2 regions of the Cobetia sp. MB87 genome follow, and region 1 is predicted to be linked to the other one. Evidence: predicted binding sites of a transcription regulator. Region 1 holds the regulator's gene; the other holds the start of a gene.

Region 1 (4,189 bases):
AAGAATTCAAGCACCCGCTTCTTGCTCCCCCCGGGGACACCGTAAAGCGTGCGCTCGGGGGGAAGGATCTGATCAAGTGTCATGGCTGAAGGTCAACGGGTCCCGGTGCCCTGAGAGCGAGCCTGGGACTTTTCCTTGTGTTTGACCAGCTGGCGATCCAGCTTGTCGGCGAGCGCGTCGATGGCAGCGTACATGTTGGGGTCTTCTGCCAGGGCGTGGAGGTCAGCGCCTGCCGCGTGCAAGGTGCAGGCAGCCTGCTGGCGCTCCTTCTCGATCGACAGTGTCACCTGAACATTGGTGATGTTGTCGTAATGCCGTTCGAGGCGAGCGAGCTTCTCGTTGACGTAATCGCGGAGAGGATCGGTAAGTTCCACATGATGCCCGGTGATATTCACTTGCATGGACACGCTCCTTTATCCAGCGGGTTGCCATTCAATTGTAACCCTTTTTGACTACGAGCAAACCCTGATCGGACGCTCTGCAACAGGCTTGACGGCCACCGTCTGGTGATGTTTTCGCACCCTTGCCAGTGGCGTCAGATGTCGTGAGCGTCTGTACCGACAATGCCCAAGCTTTGCGCAAAGATCAACGCTGCGCTGCATCGTGGCTCAGTGCTTGTCTTCAACTCAGTGAGGGGTAACGGAGTGGACTTCAAGGCAGCGTCTGATGGGTGGTGCGTGAAAGACGCGCAAGAAGGCGGGTTTTCGTCGCCAATCCCTGCATGTACGTCGCCTTTCAGGCGCTTCGATTGTGTGGAGCAAGCGGCCTGTCGGAGAGGTCATCAAGTGTTATCCACGTGCAACAGGCGCAAAAGTGACTTTAAAAACATGCGATTGACGGAGAATGGCACTACCGGAGCGGCAGATTTTTGCCATCATCCTGTGCTCCGTCATTGGCCATGATGGGGCATTGACGAGCGGTTGGCGGGGTGACAGGGCGCGCGACAGGCGCCCGATACCCGCGAAGTCAGAAGCTGGCGAGCGGAAGATCCAGCGCTTGAAGTTGGCGGCGGCTGCCATTGCAGAGGTGAGGGCATGGCAGCCGCAGGTGACGCGTCAGGCCAGACGCTTGCGCTCGCTGGAGGACGGGATGCCCATCGCTTCGCGATACTTGGCCACGGTACGGCGTGCGACCTCGATGCCATCGCTGGCGAGCAGATCGACCAGTCGAGAGTCGGAGAGAGGCTTGCGGGCCGGCTCTTCCGCGATCAGCTTGCGGATACGGGCACGAATGGCGGTGCTTGAGTGGGCGTCGCCACTGCCACTGCCACCGACCTGGCTCGAGAAGAAGAACTTGAGCTCGAAGACGCCGCGCGGGGTGTGGATATACTTCTGGGTCGTGACCCGCGAGATGGTCGATTCGTGCATCTCGACCACTTCGGCGATGTTGGCCAGAATCAGCGGCTTCATGCCTTCCTCGCCTTGCTCGAGGAAGTCGATCTGACGCGCCATGATCTCGCGGCCGACCTTGAGCAGGGTGTCATTGCGCGATGACAGGCTCTTCATCAGCCAGCGCGCTTCCTGCAGGTTGTCCTTGAGGAAGGTGTTGTCGGCGGACTTGTCGGCACGCTTGATCAGCGCGGCGTATTCCGGTTGGATGCGCAGCTTGGGCAGCGCTTCCGGGTTGAGCTCGACCTGCCAGCCATGGCGGGTATGGCGCACCAGCAGATCAGGGATCACGTAATCGCTGGCGGGCTCGCCCCAGGCGGATGCCGGACGCGGATCGAGCGCGCGCACCAGGCGGATGACGTGATCCAGCTCGTCATCGTCAAGGCTCAGGCGGCGCTTGAGCAGCTTGCGGTCATCGTTGCCCAGAGCCTCGAGGAATTGACGTACCAGGCGTCGCGCCTGCGCCAGCAGCGGCAGGTCATCCGGTAACAGTGCCAGTTGCAGCAGCAGACACTCGCGCAGATCACGGGCGAAGACGCCGGTCGGGTCGAATTGCTGCAGACGCAGCAATACCTGCTCGAGCTCGGAGGCCTTGAGGCCGGGCAGGCCCTGGCCACGCAGGCCATCGACCAGCTCGTCGAGTGACAGGCTCAGATAGCCGGCTCCGTCGACGGCATCGATCAGGCTCTCCGCCATCTGGCGTTCACGACCATCGAGGTCGGTCATCGCCAGCTGCCAGCGCAGGTGGTCCTGCAGGCTCTCGACACTGGTATTGCGATCGAAGTCCGGCCCTTCTTCGCTCCCGCTGCCACTGCCGGAGCTGGTCAGGCTACCGGCGTGGTCCTGGTAGAGGTCCGACCAGTCACTGTCGAGGGGGTATTCCTCGGGAATCTCGCTCGAGGAGTCGGCAGTGGAGATCTCGCTCGAATCCTGTGTCTCGACGACATCCAGCGACTCGTAGTCCTCGTCGAGCTCCAACATGGGGTTGGACTCGAGGGCTTGCTGAATCTCCTGACGCAGGTCGAGCGTCGACAGCTGCAGCAGCTGGATCGCTTGCTGAAGCTGCGGCGTCATGGTCAGCGAGGTGCCGAGGCGGAGTTGCAGGGTGGGTTTCATGGAGTCAGTCAATTCACGGCAAAGGAACGTGCTTACTACGCTATACCGTGACTCGGGGCACTGACAAGTGGTTGCCGTGAATATTCAAGCAACTTGCATGCCATGTTTCCACCAAGGTGGTATGGACGTCATGCATGCGTCTGATGTCAGACATGAAAAAGCCGCTACGCGATAAAATCACGCAGCGGCTTTTGAAGCTTTCGCCTCCGGTGGGGCTCAGCGTATCTGCTGACCCTAGAGCTTGAACTCGTGGCCCAGGTAGACGTCGCGCACCTGCTGGTTGGCCAGGATGGAGTCCGCGTCACCGTGGGCGATGATCTGGCCATCGCCGACGATATAGGCGGTATCGCAGATATCGAGTGTCTCGCGCACGTTGTGGTCGGTGATCAGCACGCCGATGCCACGATCGCGCAGTTGGCGCACGATGCTCTTGATCTCGCCCACCGAGATGGGGTCGACGCCGGCAAAGGGCTCATCGAGCAGCACGAAGTCCGGCTCGGTGGCCAGTGCCCGGGCGATCTCGACCCGTCGACGCTCCCCGCCGGACAGGCTCATGCCGGCGCTGGCGCGGATGTGCGTGATGCTGAATTCCTCGAGCAACTCTTCAAGGCGTGCCTTGCGGCCATTGCGATCCAGGTCCTTGCGGGTCTCCAGAATCGCCATGATGTTGTCGGCCACCGACAGCTTGCGGAAGATCGATGCCTCCTGCGGCAGATAGCCGATGCCGGCGCGTGCACGCTGATGCATGGCGGCAGCGGAGAGGTCCTTGTCATCGATGGAGACGTTGCCGGCATCGGCGCGCACCAGCCCGACGATCATGTAGAACGAGGTCGTCTTGCCGGCGCCGTTGGGGCCCAGCAGGCCGACGATGTCGCCCTGGCGGATCTCCAGCGAGATGTCCTTGACCACCTTGCGGCCCTTGTAGGCCTTGGCCAGATGGCGAGCGCTCAGCGTACGCGGAGTAGCAGTCATGACTCAGTTTTCCTTGCTGGCATTGGCGCCACGCGGCGTCAGAGTCATGTGCACGCGACCGCCTTCGGTCTGCTGTGCCGTCTTGCTGTTGTTGGCGTTCACCTGGCGCTTGTCGAGGAAGTACTCCACGTAGCCGCCTTCGAAGGTATCATCGCCTTTTTCGAGCCGCGCATTGCCGACCAGCTCCACGCGACGCTCCAGTGCATGGTAGCGGATGGTGTCGGCCCAGCCCTTGACCAGCTTCTCGTCGGGCGCGGGTTGCTGTTCCAGGTAGGCACGCTTGCCGGTGGCCTTGACCAGCGAGATCTCGCCGCTACCGGCGCGGCTGATATCGACGCGGCTGGCATCGAGTTTCATGCTGCCCTGGCGCATCTCCACCTGACCGGTGTAGGTGGCGGTACCGGCCTTGTCGTCGAGAGACAGGGCATCCGCGGCGATGTTGATCGGCTGGCTGGCATCGCTGTCCAGCGCCATGGCGGCCGGGGCGAAGGTGGACATGCCCAGTGCCAGGCAGAGCGCCATGACACCGCTGTTGAGGGTCTGGCGACAGGCCGTCAAGGGCTTGCGAGTCGTGGAAGTCATGGTGGCTCCTTGGCATGACGGGGTCGCCGCCCGAGCAATGATGCCATCGAGCGGCAGAGAATAAGGTATTGCGGCGCGGGTCATGGCGCGAAGGCCGCCAGCCCGGCAGGTTCATTCATCGCTGGCAGGCG
Region 2 (4,189 bases), 510 kb from region 1:
GGCGCGCGTGGCCTCGACCTTGCGCTCGCCGATCTGGATCTCGCCACCATCGGGCTGCTCGAGGAAGTTGATGCAGCGCAGCAGCGTGGACTTGCCGGTGCCCGACGGGCCGATGACGACGATGATCTCACCCTGCTTCACTTCCAGAGTGATGCCATCGAGTACGGCCTGCCCGCCGAATTTCTTGACCAGGTTTCTGACTGCAATCATCGCTGATAGGCCTTGTTGAGACGTTTCTCCATCCAGCGCTGCACGAAGGACAGCCCTTCCACCATCACCCAGTAGACGATGGCCACCATGATGAAGGATTCAAAGTACAGGAAGCTGCTGGCCGCTTCCTTCTGAGTCGCGCCCATCAGTTCGGTCACCCCCAGCGTGAAGGCCAGCGACGTGGACTTGATCATGTCCACGAAGTAGTTCATCAGCGTGGGGGCCGCCACGCGGGCCGCCTGAGGCAGCACGATGCGCCGCATCAGCTGGACATTGGTCATGCCGATGGAGAGCGCCGCTTCGGTCTGGCTGCGATCGACCCCGACGATGGCGGCACGGATGGATTCGGCCATGTAGGCCGAGAAGTGCAGCGTCAGGCCGAGAATCGTCGCGGTGACGCCATCGATCTGGGTCAGGAACGCCATCACCTGCGGCAGGCCGTAATAGAACAGGAACAACTGCACCAGCAGCGGCGTGCCACGGAAGAAGGAGATGAACACGATGGTCAGCGCATTCAGCACCGGCACCTTGAGCACCCGCACTACCGCCAACAGCGAGGCCAGCACCAGCGCGGCCACCATGCCGATACAGGCCATCTTGAGTGTCAGTGGCAGGTATTTGAGCATGACCGGCAACAGGCCAAGCATGTAATCGATATTGAGAGTATCCATTCGTTATCCGGACAGGCTGGGGGCTTGGCTGAGGGTCTGGAAAGACACCCGTCGACATGACGACAACGGGGCGACGGTCAAGCCGTCACCCCGTTTGCACATGACATCCTTGCATGCGCCCCTGGTATCAGGGCGCAGCGGGCAATATTCAAGGCGTGGTGATGTCGTTGCCGAACCACTTGTTGGAAATCTCGGCCAGGCGGCCATTTTCCTTGAGCTCGGTCAGCGCGGCATCCACCTCGTCACGCTTGGCCTCGCCTTCGGCGTCCTTGCGGAACGGCAGCGCGTTCTCCAGGCGCGAGAACGGCTTGCCTGCCAGTTCCAGTGGCAGCGGTGTCTTCTGGATCACCTGACTTGCACTGACGCGGTCCATCACGAAGGCATCGACACGGCCCAGTGCGGTGTCCTGCTCGATGTTGGACTCATAGGTCTTGATGTCGATCTGGTCGGCGTAGGGCAGCTCTTTCATCAGCGCTTCGTAGTTGGAGCCCAGGTTGACCGCCACGCTGTGGCCCTTGAGGGACTCGACGCCGGTGATCTCGTCATTGCCGCGACGCTTGACCACTTGAGCCCCGTCATAGACGTAGGGCTGGGTGAAGGCGAACTTGGCCTTGCGCGCATCGGTGATGGTGATCTGGTTGGCCACGGTGTCGATGCGGCCGGCTTCCAGCGAGCCGATCAGGCCGGAGAAGCTCATGGTCACGAATTCGATATCGTCGCCGGTGATCTCGCCGACGGCGTTGAGCACATCCACTTCAAAGCCCTGCAGCTTGTCCTGCTTGACGAAGGTGAACGGGAAGTAGCCGCCCGACATGCCGACCTTGAGGGTATCAGCCTGTGCCGCCAGGCTGCCCAGGGTAGTCGCACCCAGCGCGGCAGCCATCACGGCGCCCTTGAGAGCGGTGGAAGAGAAGACAGCTGCGAGCGAACGTGATTGGCGCATCGGGATTCCTCATGGATCGCAAGACTGAGCCATTGGCGCTGGACGGTCGCTGACATTCGGCTGATCGCGGATGTCATGCCAACAGAACAGGCATAAGCACAGCCTTTTATATGTGATTTGGTTGTATAGGATAACGGGACTGCCCCGCATTCCCAATCATTTCATCCCTTAAGTACATAACCATAAGGAATAAGACAGCAATCGTGTCAATGAGCGCGATTCTAGCATGCCTGTCTCGACGGGCCAGTGACGCCGTATGGGCTACCTGCTGCGTTGGATGTCAGTCTGACGACAAGTGGATGACAGTTATTCACGCCATCCGTGGACGATGCTGTGGATAACCCGTCTCGGTCACGCTGCAAGCCGCGTCAGCCGTGGGATGACGAAAATTGATCAAAAAATCATCAACCTGCAAGACGCTCAGCGGGGCTTGAGGTGCCGCGTCATCTGTCAAGCCATCACGGGCCGAAAGAGCGGCCATAATAGGAACAGGTCGCCCTCTTCCCTCTGGCCACCATCACACGCCAGCGGGTGGCATGACAGCCGGTGAATCGCTAAAGTCGCTGCCATTCCAGACATGCTCAGGCACATGTCACGCGCCGGCAGCTGTCGCTCGACGACACATGCCACGCCTGGCAATGATGCTCGACAAGACTTTTTTCCGCTCTCCGCCACGTCCAGCCAGGACGTGAGGGAGACACAGCCGTGGTGAGCCTCATGACTCCTCTCTCTTCCTTGAGCAACTTCTTCACACGCACCGGCGCCGAGCTGCACCTCTATCACCTGGGGCGCTCCCTGGCCCCGCTCAGCCTTGAGCAGCTGGAAGCCTTCGAGACCGAACAGCAGCCGTGGGAGCAGCCTTTCAAGGGTCAGGCACGCCTGGCATGCGTGTTCCGCCCAGCGGGGCTCGACGATCCGCTGGTGTGGTTTCTGGCCCTGCCGCTGGATGAGGAAGGTCGTCTGTCTCCCGCGCAACGCGACGCCTTCCTCGAACGTCTGATCACGACACTGGGTCAGACGGCGCTGACCGTCGGTCGCCCTGAACTTCAGCAGGCCGAGGCCGGCAAGATCGACAACCTGATGCAGGACAACCCGCTGGCCTTCACGCCGGACGACAGCCTGCGCGCCATGCTGCACGCCCGCGCCAGCCTCGATTGCGACCGCCCTGCCAGCCAGTACTACGAGCTCGCCGAGCAGTATCTCACCGCCCAGCTACCGCTGGATGACTGGCCGTCACTGGGCCTGCAGGGCATCGCCGACGTGCTGACACGGCGCGGCGAGTTGTCCAGCGAGCTTGCCGCGGCCTTCGTGCAGCGCCTGGCTGACCTGCCGGATACGCCGCTGCGCGCCATCGCGCTGTGTCTGGAGCAGGCACCACCCGCCCATGCCCAGCTGGCTGCCTCACTGACGGAAGAATACGAGACCGAGCTGCTCACCGCCCTGATCGCGCGTGGCCAGGCCGCACGTGACCTGGGGGACCTGGAAACGCTGTGCGCCTGCCTGCGGGCCGCCGGTGCCAGCCCACGGCCTGCGGCGGCGGAGTGGATCGATGCCCTGCTGGCCGACGACCAGGCCGTCAATGTCGACGTGCTGGTCGCGATCGCCGCACGCGGCTACGCCCACCTGGAAGATGCCGAACGTCTGCCGGCCTTCCTGACCCGCCTGGCCAGCTGTCCGCAGGCCAACTTCGCCGCGCTGGCCCGCGACCTCGCCCTGATTCCGCGTCTGCGTCTGCCGGTACTGATGACGCTGCGCAACGCAAGCGCGGACAGCCCGCTGGGGCAGGCGCTTGCCGCCCTGACCCGCAAGGCCGATACCGCCAATCCGGCCCCGCGTCATTGACGTCGGGCATGCCCGCAGGTGACAGTGCTTGAGATCATGCGCATAACCCACGACACTTGATAGAGCACTTGGTCTAGCGACGGCATCGGGGCTGATCGGCAGAGATGAACAGGGCGCGCTGCGACGCGCCACCTACACGATATCTCACGCGCCAGCGCCCTCAAGCGAGGCGGCTGGCAGCGATGGATGCGTGCCAGGACCGCATGCCCGAGGCGGTTTTGCCGGACGCTGTCAGCGTCGCCGTCACCCCCGGATTCGTGACGCGAAAAAAGAGGCTTCAGCAAGGATTGCTGTCAGTACGTTAAGTGACTATGCTGCGCGCCCGCCTGGCCCTTACCCCGCCAGGCAGGCAACGCACATTATCCTGTGCCGCGCCTGCCCGGTGTCTTCATGCCGTGAGCTGCTGCCCGCTTCGCTCACGCCCTCTGATTCAGGAAGAAACATGTCGCATCACAAGAACACTTCGCGTCATCACATCGACAAGGCACCGCCCCTCGATCTCAAGACACTGAATCATGACCTG

Evidence for each region. Region 1 encodes sigma-54, which starts transcription at its own class of promoters, with help from an activator protein. Its sites were predicted from a motif close to TGGCACNNNNNTTGCTNT; they were not measured.
Region 2: CDPAHKCJ_RS08865 (amino acid ABC transporter substrate-binding protein) is a predicted target of sigma-54. The motif match lies at 1,888-1,905, and genes of this name have one in related genera.

Annotation. Positions count from the first base shown of each region.
Region 1 is NZ_VFBC01000007.1:128,049-132,237, forward strand. It holds gene CDPAHKCJ_RS06605 (PTS sugar transporter subunit IIA) at 1-83, opposite strand, end outside; gene raiA (ribosome-associated translation inhibitor RaiA) at 93-401, opposite strand; gene CDPAHKCJ_RS06615 (RNA polymerase factor sigma-54) at 1,056-2,504, opposite strand; gene lptB (LPS export ABC transporter ATP-binding protein) at 2,739-3,476, opposite strand; gene lptA (lipopolysaccharide transport periplasmic protein LptA) at 3,480-4,058, opposite strand; gene lptC (LPS export ABC transporter periplasmic protein LptC) at 4,170-4,189, opposite strand, start outside.
Region 2 is NZ_VFBC01000007.1:633,943-638,131, reverse strand. It holds gene CDPAHKCJ_RS08875 (amino acid ABC transporter ATP-binding protein) at 1-210, opposite strand, end outside; gene CDPAHKCJ_RS08870 (amino acid ABC transporter permease) at 207-881, opposite strand; gene CDPAHKCJ_RS08865 (amino acid ABC transporter substrate-binding protein) at 1,030-1,764, opposite strand; gene CDPAHKCJ_RS08860 (DUF3549 family protein) at 2,542-3,666, shown strand; gene CDPAHKCJ_RS08855 (RimK/LysX family protein) at 4,109-4,189, shown strand, end outside.